DNA from 4 places in the Streptomyces sp. bgisy100 genome. Region 2 is predicted to be linked to each of the others. Evidence: riboswitches for the same ligand, from Rfam matches in the RefSeq annotation. Region 2 holds a riboswitch; each other region holds the start of a gene.
What was found. Region 2 has a riboswitch for cyclic di-AMP ahead of AC3EQ1_RS13435 (transglycosylase family protein). Riboswitches for the same ligand answer to the same signal wherever they lie in the genome.

Region 1 (3,594 bases), on a different contig from region 2:
ACGGCGAGATCGAGCGGCTCGTCGCCAACCGGCTGGACGAGATCCCGCACGAGCAGGCCAACCCGGCCCGCCGCGCGGCCAAGGAGCTCTCCAAGGAGCTCTTCCCGGCCTCGTCCCGGATGTCCCGCCCCCGGCAGGGCACCGAGGAGACCGTCGCACGCATCGACGCCGCGGCCGTCCGGGCCTTCTACGAGGCCCACGTCCGGCCCGCCACCGCCACCGCGGTGGTCGTCGGCGACCTGGCCGGCACCGACCTCGCCGCGGTGCTCGGCGACACCCTGGGCGCCTGGACCGGCGGCCCCGCCGAGCTGCGCCCGGTACCGCCGGTGACCGCCGACGACACCGGCCGCGTGGTGATCGTGGACCGGCCCGGCGCCGTCCAGACCCAGCTGCTGATCGGCCGGATCGGCCCGGACCGGCACGACCGGGTGTGGTCGGCCCAGGTGCTCGGGATCTACTGCCTCGGCGGCACCCTCACCTCCCGGCTCGACCGGGTGCTGCGGGAGGAGAAGGGCTACACCTACGGCGTGCGGTCCTTCGGCCAGGTCCTGCGCTCCGGTCCCGACGGCACCGGCGCCTCGCTGCTGGCCATCAGCGGCTCGGTGGACACCGCCTCCACCGGCCCCGCCCTGGACGACGCCTGGAAGGTGCTGCGCACTCTCGCCGCCGAGGGCCTGACCGACGCCGAGCGGGACGTCGCCGTGCAGAACCTCGTCGGGGTCGCGCCCCTGAAGTACGAGACGGCAGCGGCCGTCGCCGGCACCCTCGCCGACCAGGTGGAGCAGCACCTGCCGGACGACTACCAGGCACAGCTCTACGCCCGGCTCGCCGAGACCGGCACCGTGGAGGCGACGGCGGCGGCCGTCAGCGCCTTCCCGGTGGACCGGCTGGTCACCGTGCTCGTGGGCGACGCCTCGCAGATCGAGGAGCCGGTGCGGGCGCTCGGCATCGGCGAGGTGAAGGTGGTCGGCGGCTGAGCCGCCCGGCCCGGCGGCGGGGCGGGCCCGTCCCCAACTCGTGAGTCCGCCGGTCCCGTTGTGGCGTCAGGCGCCCCAAAGGGCTTGTCCCCCGGGGCGGCTGACGCCGCGTCGGTCCGTTCCGGCGGGCCGTGACACGACAGCGAACCCCGGTGCCGGGTACGGCACCGGGGTTCGGTCGTATGCCCGTTTTGTTGGTGAGGGTGAGTGTTCTCCTGTGGTGTGCGCAACAAAGATCGGCATTTCTTTGGCGATTGAAAGATGTCCCGTTTAGCGTCGGTGCGGCTGTTCGGTCGGACACCGGCCGCACCCGCGGCACCGGACAGTCATCGCCGAGTCCCCGTACGGCGCGAGCCAGGGGAGCCGGGGACCCGTGCGCAGTCCCTGGGGTGAATCGGACGCCTCTCCGGAGGGGTCCGTAGGAGACCTTCCTGCTCCGAACCCGTCAGCTAACCCGGTAGGCGAGAAGGAAGGAAAGGAGTACGCCGCCCCATGGCGTTCACCCGTGCCACCGGGAAACACCGCCGTCCGAGCCGCATGGCCCGCTCCGGCGCGAACATCGCAGGCATAGCCACGCTCACCGCCGCCGGCGCCGTCACCTCGGTCGCTTCGCCCGCGCTCGCCGCGCCCGGGGAGACCCCGGCGCCCGAGGAGACCGGGCTGCGTCAGGCGATCGTCGCCGGGGACACCCTCGCCGACACGATCGACGCCCAGGCGAAGGCCCAGCAGGAGGCCGCCGACGCGGCCGCCGCCAAGGCCAAGGCCGAGGCCGAGGCCAAGAAGCGGGCCGCCGAGGCCCGGCGCGAGGCCGCCGCCAAGGCCGAGAAGGCGCGCGAGGCCAAGGAGCGGGCCGCCCGCGAGGCCGAGCGCAAGCGTCTGAACACCTTCGTCCTCCCCGTCGAGGGCAGCAGCGTCTCCACCGGATACCAGGCATCCGGCGGCGCCTGGTCCTCCGGCAGCCACACCGGCATCGACTTCCACGCCTCTGTCGGCACCTCCGTCCACGCCGTCGGCGCGGGCGAGGTCGTCGAGGCCGGCTGGGGCGGCGCCTACGGCAACAACGTGGTGATCAAGATGAAGGACGGCACGTACACCCAGTACGGCCACCTGTCGTCCATCGGCGTCTCCGTGGGCGAGACGGTCACCCCGGGGAAGCAGATCGGCCTGTCCGGCAACACCGGCAACACCACTGGCCCGCACCTGCACTTCGAGGCCCGTACCTCGCCCGACTACGGCTCGGACATGGACCCGGTCGCCTACCTCCGGTCGCACGGCCTCAGCCTCTGAAGTCCCCGACCGCCGCCGGCCGCAAGGCAGCGCCGATCCCGCACCTCCAGCGGGGCAACGCCGGTCCGGCCTGTCCGAAAGTCAGCGCCGGTCCGGCCGTACGCGTCGGAAACGCCTCCGCATTGCCATAGAGTTCCTGAACGGGGCGGCAGCGAATTGTGCTTCGCCCTTCACCTTTCACAGGAGGTCGGGCCATGCGGGGGCGACGGTGAACGGAAATGCGCTGCCGACGGCCGGTAAGGGAATTCCGGCGCACGCGGTGTGCCAGGCGATCCGGGAAGACATCGTCTCCGGTGCGCACCCGCCCGGCAGCCGGCTCACCGAGGAGGTGCTGGCCCGCCGCTACGGCGTCTCCCGGGTGCCGGTCCGGGAGGCCCTGTGCACGCTGGAGTCCGAGGGGTTCGTGACCACGCGCCGGCACGCCGGTGCCTGTGTCGCCGAGCCCACCGCGCAGGAGGCGGCCGACCTCCTCGACATGCGGGTGCTGCTGGAACCGCTGGGCGCCGCCCGCGCCGCCCAGCGCCGCACCGAGGCCCATCTCAAGGTGCTGCGCGGACTGGTCCGGCTGGGCCAGGAGCGGGCCCGCCGGGGGCACACCGCGGATCTGCGGCCGCTCGGCGACTGGTTCCACGAGACCCTCGCCCAGGCGTCCGGCAGCCCCAGCCTGGCCTCGCTGCTCACCCAGGTCCGCCGCAAGGTCACCTGGGTGTACGCGGCCCATCCGCCGGTCCGCAGGGCCGAGTCCTGGCAGGAGTACGGCGCGGTCACCGACGCGGTGGCGCGGCGTGACGCGGACCGGGCCCGCACGCTGATGGCCGCGCACGCCGAACGTTCCCTGGCGGCCTACCGGCTGCGCCGGCCCTTTCCGGTGAGAAATCCGAAACAGCCCGTCAACACGCTGAGCGCGGGGAATTAACAGAATTCCGGTAACGGCGGGCGGGAATTCGGTCCGCACATTTGCGTCGAACGGGAACGGGAACGGGAGCGGAAAAAGGACAGGGCCGCGGCGTCCCTCCGAAAGGTTCACCACGGCCCGGCCGTGCACGGCATTTCCCCGGCGGTCCGCACGGTGGCGGCCCGCACGTGGGCAGTCTGCTCGGTGTCCCTTCCCGCGGCGGTTGCGCGCCGGACACCCGCAGGACCCGCCCGCCGGGGGCGGGCCGGGCGCAAGGAGCCCTCAGACGGTCTCCGGGAGCTCCTCCAGCCCCTCGGCGACCAGCTTCGCCAGCCGGTCGAGAGCGGCCTCGGCACCGTCGGCCTCGGAGGAGAGGACGATCTCCTCGCCGCCCTGGGCACCCAGTCCCAGCACGGCCAGCATCGAAGCGGCGTT
Region 2 (3,594 bases):
GCAGCGCGGGGAAGCGCTGCTGCTCCTCGGCGGCCGGGACGCGCTCCCGGGCGGCCGTGTACGAGCCGAGCGCGGGCGGGGTGAAGAACAGCAGGGTGAGGGCCGGGAGGAACAGCAGCCAGGCGACCCGCGGCCCGCGGCGGTGGTCGTGGCCGTGGTCAGTGGCGTCCGCGTCCCCCTCCTCGCCGGTCCCGGCGCCGTCGGTGCCCGGACCGGCGAACGGGAAGCCGTCCCGCGCCGCCCCCACCAGACCCAGCGCCACCAGCAGGACACCGGAGAGGACCAGCGGGACGCGCAGGCCCTCCTTCACGTAGCGCAGGTACATGTCGCTGAAGAGCGCGATGTGCAGGAGCCCGGCGCCCGACAGCAGGAGCAGCAGCACCTGGATGTTCCGCTTCACAGGAGCCACCAGCCGGTCAGCGCGCTGCATCCGACGGCGACGAGGGCCGTGGCCGAGGAGAACCGGACGGCGAAGGCCCGCCCGAAGGTGCCCGACTGCAGGGCGACGAGCTTGAGGTCGACCATCGGCCCCACCACCATGAAGGCCAGCCGGGCCGTCGGGGAGAAGCCGGTCAGCGACGCGGCGACGAAGGCGTCCGCCTCGGAGCAGACCGCGAGGACGATCGCCAGCCCGGCGAGGAAGAGGACGGAGAGCCAGGGCGATCCGGAGAAGGCGTCCAGCACCGAACCCGGTACCACGACGTTGAAGGTCGCCGCCGCCATCGCCCCGAGCACCAGGAATCCGCCCGCGTGCAGGAAGTCGTGCTGGAATCCTAGCCGGAACTCCTCCCACCGGCTGTTCCCGGCCGTGTGGCCGCCGCCCTGGGCCGGCAGGCGCAGCCATTCCGCGCGGCCGAGCCGGATCCACAGCCATCCCATGATCACCGAGGTGAGGAGCGAGGCGACGAGCCGGGCGGCCACCATGCCGGGATTCCCGGGGAAGGCCACGGCCGTGGCGGTGAGCACCACGGGATTCACGGCCGGGGCCGAGAGCAGGAACGTCAGGGCGGCGGCCGGGGCGACGCCGCGCCGGATCAGGCTTCCGGCCACCGGTACGGAGGCGCATTCGCACCCCGGCAGCACCACACCGGCGGCGCCGGCGACGGGGACGGCGAGCGCCGGCTTCCTCGGGAGCAGCCGGCTGAACGCGTCGGCGGGCACAAAGGCGTTGATGGCGCCGGACACGGCCGTGCCCAGCAGCAGGAACGGAAGGGCCTGGATCACGATGGCCACGCTGACCGTCCGCCAGGCCTGGACGCCCGGGTGGGCGAGCCGGCTCCCGCCGCCCAGGGCCAGCGCCGCCGCCACGGCAACCGCGACTGCGGCGACGGCGATCAGGGGAGTCGCGGAACGGTTGCGCCCCCGGAGCAGGGCGGTCGCGCCGGAGGCGCGCCGCACCGGCGGCGAGGTGTCGATCAGCTCTTCCGCTCTCTGCACACTGACTCCGCACGTCCGCGATCAAGGACCACACGATAACCGGGGGAGAGGCTGCCGCCGGGGTTGCCACTGCGGTGAGCGGGTCGGTGAATCATCCGTTTCGCCGGATATGCGCCGCTGGGGGAGTGGTTCGGGGTACGGATGATGGCCGGCGGGACGTATGCCGCGAACACTCATCAATACTGCCGACTGCCTGTAAAGCCGAATTGAGCCCCAAAAGCGGACATTTGGCTTCGTGGTGACCCATTTCACAAAGGTATTTCCGGGGTGTGATGTCGCACACGCGAAAAGCGTGAATCCGGGCAACTCGGTTACCGCCCGCCGAACGTGAGAGTCGTTCAGTAGTAATGCGAATAGCTCTCGGATCAAGATCCGGAGCTCAGTGTGACGCCGTCCCGAGTGGATCTACCGAAAGGCGATTCCGGGGAATACTCGCCACTTGTCGGAAAGAATTCGGTGCGCTTACTTTTACCGCTGCCTGCCCATGAAAGGGCGGGCCATACTCTGTCGGAGCGCCGAGTCCTGCCGCCGGTGGAGGGGAAACAACAAACGCACCACGGCAGGAGCGGGGGAACCAGGTAGGTGCCGGACCGCGCAACAGGCGAGGAACGGCTTGGGGTGAAGACGCGCCGCAGCGCACGACGCTGCTCAGGGCGTGGCCGGGCAACTCCAGCCCGAACCCGACAGCTCACCTCGCAGGCGTAGGAGAGGAATACCCCTATGTCTGCACGCGGACGTCACCGCCGGTACAGCCCCGGCCGTATTTCCCGAGCTTCTCTCATCGCCGCCGCCGGTAGTGCCGGAATCGCCCTTCCGCTCATCGGTGTCGGTTCGGCGCAGGCCGCCTCCGTCGACACCTGGGACAAGGTCGCGGAGTGCGAGAGCGGCGGCAACTGGAGCATCAACACCGGTAACGGCTTCTACGGCGGCCTGCAGTTCACCAACGACACCTGGCAGGCCTTCGGCGGCGGCGACTACGCCGCGCGCGCCGACCAGGCGACCAAGGACCAGCAGATCGCCATCGCCGAGAAGGTTCTCGACGGCCAGGGCCCCGGTGCCTGGCCGGTCTGCTCCGGCAAGGCCGGGCTGACCCAGGGCGGCGCCGCCCCGCAGATCAGCCCCGACGGCGGGAAGGCCGCCCCGGCCGAGTCCGCCCCGAAGCCCCAGGGCGAGCAGGGCAAGCCGGCCGAGCGCAAGGCCGGCACCGGGTCCGGGACCCGCTCGTACACCGTCGTCCGCGGCGACACCCTGTACAAGATCGCCACGACCCACGACGTCAAGGGCGGCTGGCACCGGGTCTACGAGAGCAACCGCGAGGTCGTCGGCGGCGACCCGGACCTGATCCTCCCGGGCCAGAAGCTCACCCTGGGCGGCAAGGAGCAGGGCGCCCCGAATCACGACGCCCCCAAGCGTGAGTCCGAGCGGCCGGCCCCCAAGCACGAGGCCCACCGGGCCGCCGAGCACAAGGCCGCGCCGAAGCCCGCCGCGAAGGCCGAGCCGAAGCAGCAGGCCGCCCCGGCCAAGGCCGCCGCGCAGAAGTCCGCCGACGGCTTCACCGCCCCGGTCGACGACCTCTCCGTGGGCACCCCGTACCACCAGTCCGGTTCCAGCTGGTCCAGCGGCTACCACACCGGCACCGACTTCCCCGTGCCCACCGGCACGAAGGTGAAGGCCATCGGTGCGGGCGAGGTCGTCTCCGCGGGCTGGGGCGGTTCCTACGGCAACCAGGTCGTCATCCGGCACGCCGACGGCAAGTACAGCCAGTACGCCCACCTGTCCTCGCTGTCCGTCTCGGCCGGCCAGTCGGTCACCGGCGGCCAGCAGATCGGCCTGTCCGGCTCGACCGGCAACTCCTCCGGCCCGCACCTCCACTTCGAGGTCCGCACCGGTCCGGACTACGGCTCGGACATCGACCCGGTCGCCTACCTGCGCGAGCACGGCGTCAGCATCTGAGCCCACGCGCCGGCCCGGCGCGTGGCACCGAGGCCCGGGGCGACCGACCGGCCTCACCGACGGACCGAGGCGCGGCCCGCCCGTGCCTCGCCGTCCCCCGCCCGGCCGAGCGGTCCGGGACCGCGACCGCGGATGTCCGAGGGCGGGGAACGGCCCCGCCGTGCGGCCGGATGGGTGATCCCGGAGGCCGATCCGCAACCGGAG
Region 3 (3,594 bases), on a different contig from region 2:
CCGGAGCGGGCCGCGGCGCCGGTGAGGTTGTCGACCGTGTTGCGCGACATCACGGAGGAGTCGGCGCCGGCGTCGAACCGGTCGCCCAGCGCGACCGCGTAGACACCGGTGATGCCGGTCTTGGTCCGCAGGTCCTGGAGCAGCGTCGACGGGGGGAACTCGGAGGTGGCGGGGAGCACGGCGACGAAGACCGGCTTGTCCGCCTTCTTGATCTTGTCCGCCAGGGCGTCGGCGTCCGCGGGAGGCAGCTGGGACGCGGCCCGGGGATCGACGTAGACGGGGCCCTGTTTCAGGGCCGCGGCGGCGCTGTCCAGTCCGTCCGCGGCCCGGGCGCCGGGAGCCATCACGGCCACCAGCACGAGAGCGGCGGCCACCAGCGCCAGCACCGGCCAGCAGGCCGCGCGGCGTACTGCGCTCTTCATACTTACGACGCTAACCCCAAAGGCGGAATAATGGGCTATTCAGGCATATCGGATATAGCGGCAGGGAATGGGGTGGGCCGGTGTCCATCACGTGGCGTACGCCGATTCGCCGTCCGGCCGGTCACCGGAGAGCCTGAGGGGGCGGTGCCGTACCGCTCCCGCGCCATGGACGGTAGGAGACACGAGGTGGGGATGCGAGTCGGGGGATCTGGCCGCACGGGCCGCAGGCTCCGCGGCACGGACCGGGCTCCGGGCGAACGCGACGACGAGAACCGCTCCGCCGGCCGGTCCCGCGTCGCCCGCTGGATGCCCGCGCTGCTGATCATCGGCGGGCTGACCTTCGACCTCTCGACGCCGGCCCGGTTCACCGGCTCCCCCTTCTTCTCGGCCGCGCCGCTGGTGGCCGCGCCGTTCTTCTCGCTGCGGGCCACGGCTGCCGCGGGGATCGCCGCCGGGGGAGCGGTCGTCGCCCTGCACCTCTACAACGGCGACGCGGGCGACATCGAGTCGGTGACGGAGCTGGTCACCGTGCTGACCGTCGCCCTGCTCGCGCTGTTCATCAACCGGGTGGTGCGGCGCGGGGACCGGCAGCTGGCGTCGGCCCGCAGCATCGCCGAGGCGGTCCAGCTCGCCGTCCTGCCGACGCCCGACGAACGCATCGGCGGCTTCCAGGTCGCCGCCCGGTACGAGGCGGCGCTGGCCGACGCCCGGATCGGCGGGGACCTCTACGCCGTCCAGCAGACCCCGCACGGGGTCCGCCTGATCGTGGGCGACGTCCGGGGGAAGGGGCTGGGGGCCGTCGCGGCGGTCGCCGTGGTCATCGGTGCCTTCCGGGAGGCGGCCGAGGAGGAACCGGATCTGGTGGAGGTCGCCGCCCGGCTGGAGCGGGCGCTGGCCCGCGAGGCGCGGGGCGAGGACCTGGACCGGTTCGAGGGCTTCACCACCGCGGTGCTGGCGGAGGTGGGCGCCGCGCGCCCCTCCGCCACCGACGGGGCGCCGCCCGAGGGCACGCTGCGCGTCCTCAACCGCGGCCACCCGGCGCCGCTGCTGCTCTCCGCCGACGGCTCGGTGTGCGGGGTCGAGCCGGGGGTGGCCTCGCTGCCGCTCGGGATGGGGGATCTGGGGGCCTGGCCGGAGCAGGTCGACACCTTCGACTTCCCGCGCGGTTCGACCCTGCTGCTGTTCACCGACGGGGTGACCGAGGCCCGGGACGAGAAGGGGGTCTTCTACGACCCGGCGAAGCGGCTCGACGGCCGGCTGTTCCCCGGGCCCGACGCCCTCCTCGACGCGCTCGTCGAGGACGTGGCCCGGCACACCGGGGGCGAGCCGGCGGACGACATGGCGCTGCTGGCGGTCAGCCGGCCGGGGCGGCGGCAGCCGGAGCGCCGGAGGACCGTGGGGCTGACCCGTGGTCCGGACGAGGGCAGGGCCGCCGCCCCGGCACCCTACGGTCCGTGACCGGAATGCATCACTTCGCATAACAAGTGACGCACGATCAGCCGGAACGTGTTTCGCGGGCCCGCTCAACTCGCCCCTATTGGGCGGCACATGTCCGGATTGATCCTACTCCAATCTGTTAACGATCAACGAGAACCGCTTGGAATCCGGCCCCGGCCCTATTAACGTTCGATAACGCAGCGCGGTCGTCCCAGCCGTCACAAGAGACGGCACCGTGCGCCATCGCCGAATCCCGCACACACAGCACCACCCCGCAGGGCCTGCACCACCGGACACACCAGCTCCACCTGCACCACCTGCACCCAGGGAACCGGGGAACCAACACCTTGGGGTGAATCGGGCGTCTCTCCCAGAGGGGTCCGTAGGAGACCTTCCTGCTCCGAACCCGTCAGCTAACCCGGTAGGCGAGAAGGAAGGAAAGGAGTGCGCCCGCGTGGCGTCCAACAGGCCTGCCCCCGAATCCCCGTACACACCCCAGAGTTTCGATCCCGGATTCGGTGAGGAACCCCCGGCCGCGGCGGGTGAGTGGAATCCGACCGAGGAATCCGTCGCCCCGGTGCGCGGCCGGCACCGCGTCGTCAAGCAGCGCGGTGGCGGCATGGCCCGTAGCGGCGCCGTCCTCGGCGTGGGCGTCTTCGCCGCGGTCGGCGCGGGTGGCATGGCCAGCGCGCAGGAGAAGCCGCCGGTCTCCATCTCCATGCCGGACCTCTCCTCCGTCTCGGAGAAGCTTCCCGACGCCGCGTCCCTGCCCGGCATCGGCTCCCTGGTCGCGGACGACGCGGAGCAGGCCCCGGTCGCCGTCGCCTCCGCCGCCCCGCTGAGTGACGCCGGGCTCACCGCCGACGAGGCCGCCGACGGCACCGGCGCGGGCGAGGCGCTGCGCGCCCGCATCATGCGCCAGGCCGAGCAGCAGCAGAGCGCCGCCGAGAAGGCCGAGCGCGAGGCCGCGGAGAAGGCCGCCGAGAAGGCCGCCGCGGAGAGGGCCGCCGAGCAGGCCGAGCGGAAGAAGGCCGAGGCCGCCGCCGCGAAGAAGAAGGCGGCGGAGGAGGCGGCCCGGGAGGCCCGTGAGAAGGCCGAGGCCGAGCGGCTGGCGAAGCTCGCCAAGCAGTTCACCGTCCCGGTCTCCTCCTACACCCTCACCTCCAGCTTCGGCCAGGCCGGCGACCTCTGGTCCAACGACCACACCGGCCAGGACTTCGCGGCCCCCACCGGCACCCCCGCCAAGGCGGTCCACGGCGGCACCATCACCCAGGCCGGCTGGGCCGGGGCGTACGGCTACCGGATCGTGCTCACCCTCGACGACGGCACCGAGGTCTGGTACTGCCACCTCTCCTCGATGACGAAGACCTCCGGCAAGGTGACCACGGGCGAGACCATCGGCCGCGTCGGCGCCACCGGCAACGTCACCGGTCCCCACCTCCACCTCGAGGTCCGTCCCGACGGCGGCTCCCCGATCGACCCGGCCTCCTGGCTGCGGGACCGCGGCCTCTCCATCTGACGGCCGCTCCCGCCACCGGCGCCCGCCGCCGCAGCCTCCGACAGCCCTGGTGACGTCCCCCCGACACCAGGGCTGTCGGCCTGTCCGCGGCGCCCCGGCGCAACCGCCCGCGGTACGGCAGCAGCCTCCGCCGTACCGCAGCTGCCGACGGAATAGCCCCCGCCGCCCCCCAGTTGACGCCTGATATGGCTGACCAGCGCAAGTCCCTCGGCGACC
Region 4 (3,594 bases), on a different contig from region 2:
CAATGTGTTCATCGCGGTGCTCTGGACGTAGCCCCGCAGTCCCGGCCCGGGACGTAGCCCCGCAGTCCCGGCTCTGGACGTGCCCCCGGAGTCCCGGCTCTGGACGTACCCCCGGAGTCCCGGCCCGGGACGTGCCCCCGGAGTCCGGGAAAGGGGGCGGCCCCGGCCGGTCGGAAGCGACACCCGACCCCGAGGCGCCCCTTCACAGGCCACCCGCCCCCGAACGCAGTGCGCCCCACCGGCGGTCCGGTGGGGCGCACTCCGCGTCGTCGGCCGGTTACGAGGGGCGGACGCTGCCGTAGATCGGCATGTAGGTGATCGCCTCGGTGCGGACGTTGGCGCCCGGCTTCGGGGCGTGGACCATCTGGCCGTTGCCCGCGTAGATCCCGACATGGCTGATGTCGTCGTAGAAGAACACCAGGTCACCCGGCTTGAGGTCCTCGGTGGCGACCCGGGTGCCGACCTTCACCTGGTCCCAGGTGGTACGCGGCAGGGAGACCCCGGCGCTCTTCCACGCGGCCTGGGTGAGCCCCGAGCAGTCGAAGGAGTTCGGGCCGCTGGCGCCCCACACGTACGGCTTGCCTATCTGCGCCTTCGCGAAGGCCAGCGCCTGGGCGGCCTTGGCCGAGGCGGTGCCGGAGTCCGAGTCCTGGCCGGTGCCGGTGGAACCGCCCGTGGCGTCGTCCTGCTGGGCCTCCTCCCGGCGCTGCTTCTCGGCCTGCTCCCGGGCCAGCTCCTCCGCCTTGCGCTGGGCCTCGGCCTGCTTCCGGCGCTCGATCGCCGCCAGCCGGGCCTTCTCCTCGGCGGTCAGGTCCGACAGCAGATCGCGCGCCTCGGCGAGCTTGCGCTGCACGGTCCGCTTGCTGGCCCGCAGCCGGTCCTGCGAATCGGTGAGGGACTCCAGGCTCCGGGTGGCCCTGCCCCGCTGCTCGGACGCCTTCTCCTGCTCCTCCTGGAAGTCCGAGACGGCGCGCTGCTGGCGCTGGGTCATCCGGTCCATCAGGTGGTTCTGGTCGAAGTAGTCCTGCGGCTGCTCCGAGAGCATCAGGGTGGCGGTCGGGGCCATCCCGCCCTCGCGGTACTGGGCCGCGGCGAGGCCGCCGAGCTTGCGGCGGGACTCGTTCAGCCGCTCCGTCCGCTTCGCGACGTCGTCGACCAGCCGGTCGGTGCGCGACCGCTGGGCGTCGGTGCGCTCCTTGGCCTGGTTGTACTCCTGGGTGGACGACTCGGCCTGGCGGTACAGGTCGTCGACCTTCTTCTGGACCTCTTCGATGCTCTGCCGCGGCTCGTCCGGCGCGGCCTGGGCGCTCTGCGACAGCAGCGTCGCGGACGCCATCGCCGCGGTGGTGAGGCCGACGGCCGCGCGGCTGGAGCCGGGGGAGGCGAGAATACTGGTCCGCGGTTTGCGGTGCGACGCCAAGGCGCGCGTCTCCTTCCGTGGACCGCCTACCGGGTTAGCTGTCGGGTTCGGGCGGATCGGAAGGCTGCCCTACGGCCCGTGCACGGCGTTCGATCCGCGTGCGGAGGGCCGATTCACCCCATTGTTGCTTTGTGGGTCCCCGGCTCCGGGTGCCTGAGGCAGGGCCGGACTCGGCGGAGGCCGCCCGTGCCGACGCGGTCGTCGGCGGGTGGTGCGAGCCGCCTGAGCGAGCACGGTAGCCAATGTGTGGGGGTGCTGTGAAGGCTGGTGTTCGATATGCCCGAAACCTTTTCGTGACCTGAGGTGTGAGCTGGATCATGCCGACCCCCGGCCTGCTGCCGGCCGGGCCCCACGGCCTGCTCCTTGCCCGCCGGCGGACCGGCGGCGGCCGGAACGGGACGGTCGAGGCCGCACGGACGCGGGAACCGGTGTGGGCTGTCGGTCCGGCCGCCTAGACTCGGTGGGCGATGAGCAGCCTCTTTGACGACAGCTTCCTGGCGGACCTCGAGCACTCGGGCGAGGAGCCCCCGCCGCCGCCCGAGGAGTCCGCGCACCCGCGGGAGGAGGTCCCCCACGACCTCTTCGAGGGGCGCTTCGACCACCCCGTCCAGCGGGACGCGTACTACCGCGACGGCGCGCCGAGGCCTGCCATCGACCCGGCCGCGCTGCTCGAGGGGCTGAACGAGCAGCAGCGCGCCGCCGTCGTCCACACCGGATCGCCGCTGCTCATCGTCGCCGGCGCCGGCTCGGGCAAGACCCGGGTGCTGACCCACCGCATCGCCCACCTCCTGGGCGCGCGCCACGTCCACCCCGGCCAGATCCTCGCGATCACCTTCACCAACAAGGCCGCCGGGGAGATGAAGGAGCGCGTCGAGGAGCTCGTCGGCCCCCGGGCGAACGCCATGTGGGTGTCCACCTTCCACAGCGCCTGCGTCCGCATCCTGCGCCGGGAGAGCAAGAAGCTCGGCTTCACCTCCAGCTTCTCGATCTACGACGCCGCGGACTCCAAGCGCCTGATGTCGCTGGTCTGCCGGGATCTCGACCTGGACCCCAAGCGGTATCCGCCCAAGTCGTTCAGCGCGAAGATCTCCAACCTCAAGAACGAGCTCATCGACGAGGAGACCTTCGCCGGGCAGGCCGCGGACGCTTTCGAGAAGACGCTCGCCGAGGCCTACGCGATGTACCAGTCGAGGCTGCGCGAGGCCAACGCCCTCGACTTCGACGACATCATCATGACCACGGTCCACCTGCTCCAGGCGTTCCCGGACGTCGCCGAGCACTACCGGCGGCGCTTCCGGCACGTCCTCGTCGACGAGTACCAGGACACCAACCACGCCCAGTACACGCTGGTGCGCGAGCTGGTCGGCACCGGGGAGACCGTGCCGGGCCAGGACGTGGCCGAGCTGTGCGTGGTGGGCGACGCCGACCAGTCGATCTACGCCTTCCGCGGCGCCACGATCCGCAACATCCTCCAGTTCGAGGAGGACTACCCGGACGCCACCACGATCCTGCTGGAGCAGAACTACCGCTCCTCGCAGACCATCCTCAGCGCCGCCAACGCCGTCATCGAGCGGAACGAGAACCGCCGCCCCAAGAACCTCTGGACCGAGGCCGGCGCGGGCGCGACGATCACCGGCTACGTCGCCGACACCGAACACGACGAGGCGCAGTTCGTCGCCGACGAGATCGACCGGCTGACGGACGCGGGCGACGCCCGCGCCGGCGACGTCGCCGTCTTCTACCGGACCAACGCCCAGTCCCGTGTCTTCGAGGAGATCTTCATCCGGGTCGGGCTGCCCTACAAGGTCGTCGGCGGCGTCCGCTTCTACGAGCGCAAGGAGGTCCGCGACGTCCTCGCGTACCTGCGGGTGCTCGCCAACCCCGAGGACACCGTGCCGCTGCGCCGGATCCTCAACGTGCCCAAGCGTGGCATCGGCGACCGGGCCGAGGCGATGATCGAGGCGCTGGCCGCCCGGGAGAAGGTCTCCTTCGCCCAGGCGCTGCGCCGGGTCGACGAGGCGTACGGCATGGCGGCCCGCTCCGCGAACGCGGTGAAGCGGTTCAACACCCTGCTGGAAGAGCTGCGCACCATCGCCGAGTCGGGCGCCGGCCCGGCCACCGTGCTCGAAGCGGTCCTGGAACGCACCGGCTACCTGGCGGAGCTCCAGGCGTCG

Region 1: it holds a riboswitch for cyclic di-AMP, as region 2 does, so the genes downstream of both, AC3EQ1_RS14415 (M23 family metallopeptidase) here and AC3EQ1_RS13435 (transglycosylase family protein) in region 2, are expected to answer to the same signal.
Region 3: it holds a riboswitch for cyclic di-AMP, as region 2 does, so the genes downstream of both, AC3EQ1_RS28880 (M23 family metallopeptidase) here and AC3EQ1_RS13435 (transglycosylase family protein) in region 2, are expected to answer to the same signal.
Region 4: it holds a riboswitch for cyclic di-AMP, as region 2 does, so the genes downstream of both, AC3EQ1_RS15445 (C40 family peptidase) here and AC3EQ1_RS13435 (transglycosylase family protein) in region 2, are expected to answer to the same signal.

Annotation. Positions count from the first base shown of each region.
Region 1 covers NZ_JBYITE010000017.1:41,154-44,747, forward strand. Annotated here, with positions in the region: gene AC3EQ1_RS14410 (M16 family metallopeptidase) at 1-977, shown strand, start outside; cyclic di-AMP (ydaO/yuaA leader) riboswitch at 1,298-1,455, shown strand; gene AC3EQ1_RS14415 (M23 family metallopeptidase) at 1,470-2,264, shown strand; gene AC3EQ1_RS14420 (GntR family transcriptional regulator) at 2,473-3,180, shown strand; gene AC3EQ1_RS14425 (HPr family phosphocarrier protein) at 3,442-3,594, opposite strand, start outside.
Region 2 covers NZ_JBYITE010000015.1:93,069-96,662, forward strand. Annotated here, with positions in the region: gene AC3EQ1_RS13425 (TIGR03943 family putative permease subunit) at 1-400, opposite strand, end outside; gene AC3EQ1_RS13430 (permease) at 397-1,308, opposite strand; cyclic di-AMP (ydaO/yuaA leader) riboswitch at 2,011-2,152, shown strand; gene AC3EQ1_RS13435 (transglycosylase family protein) at 2,158-3,390, shown strand.
Region 3 covers NZ_JBYITE010000066.1:3,780-7,373, reverse strand. Annotated here, with positions in the region: gene AC3EQ1_RS28890 (hypothetical protein) at 1-422, opposite strand, end outside; gene AC3EQ1_RS28885 (PP2C family protein-serine/threonine phosphatase) at 615-1,880, shown strand; cyclic di-AMP (ydaO/yuaA leader) riboswitch at 2,161-2,302, shown strand; gene AC3EQ1_RS28880 (M23 family metallopeptidase) at 2,314-3,378, shown strand; gene AC3EQ1_RS28875 (aldo/keto reductase) at 3,564-3,594, shown strand, end outside.
Region 4 covers NZ_JBYITE010000019.1:44,049-47,642, reverse strand. Annotated here, with positions in the region: gene AC3EQ1_RS15450 (hypothetical protein) at 1-31, shown strand, start outside; gene AC3EQ1_RS15445 (C40 family peptidase) at 278-1,420, opposite strand; cyclic di-AMP (ydaO/yuaA leader) riboswitch at 1,429-1,606, opposite strand; gene pcrA (DNA helicase PcrA) at 1,888-3,594, shown strand, end outside.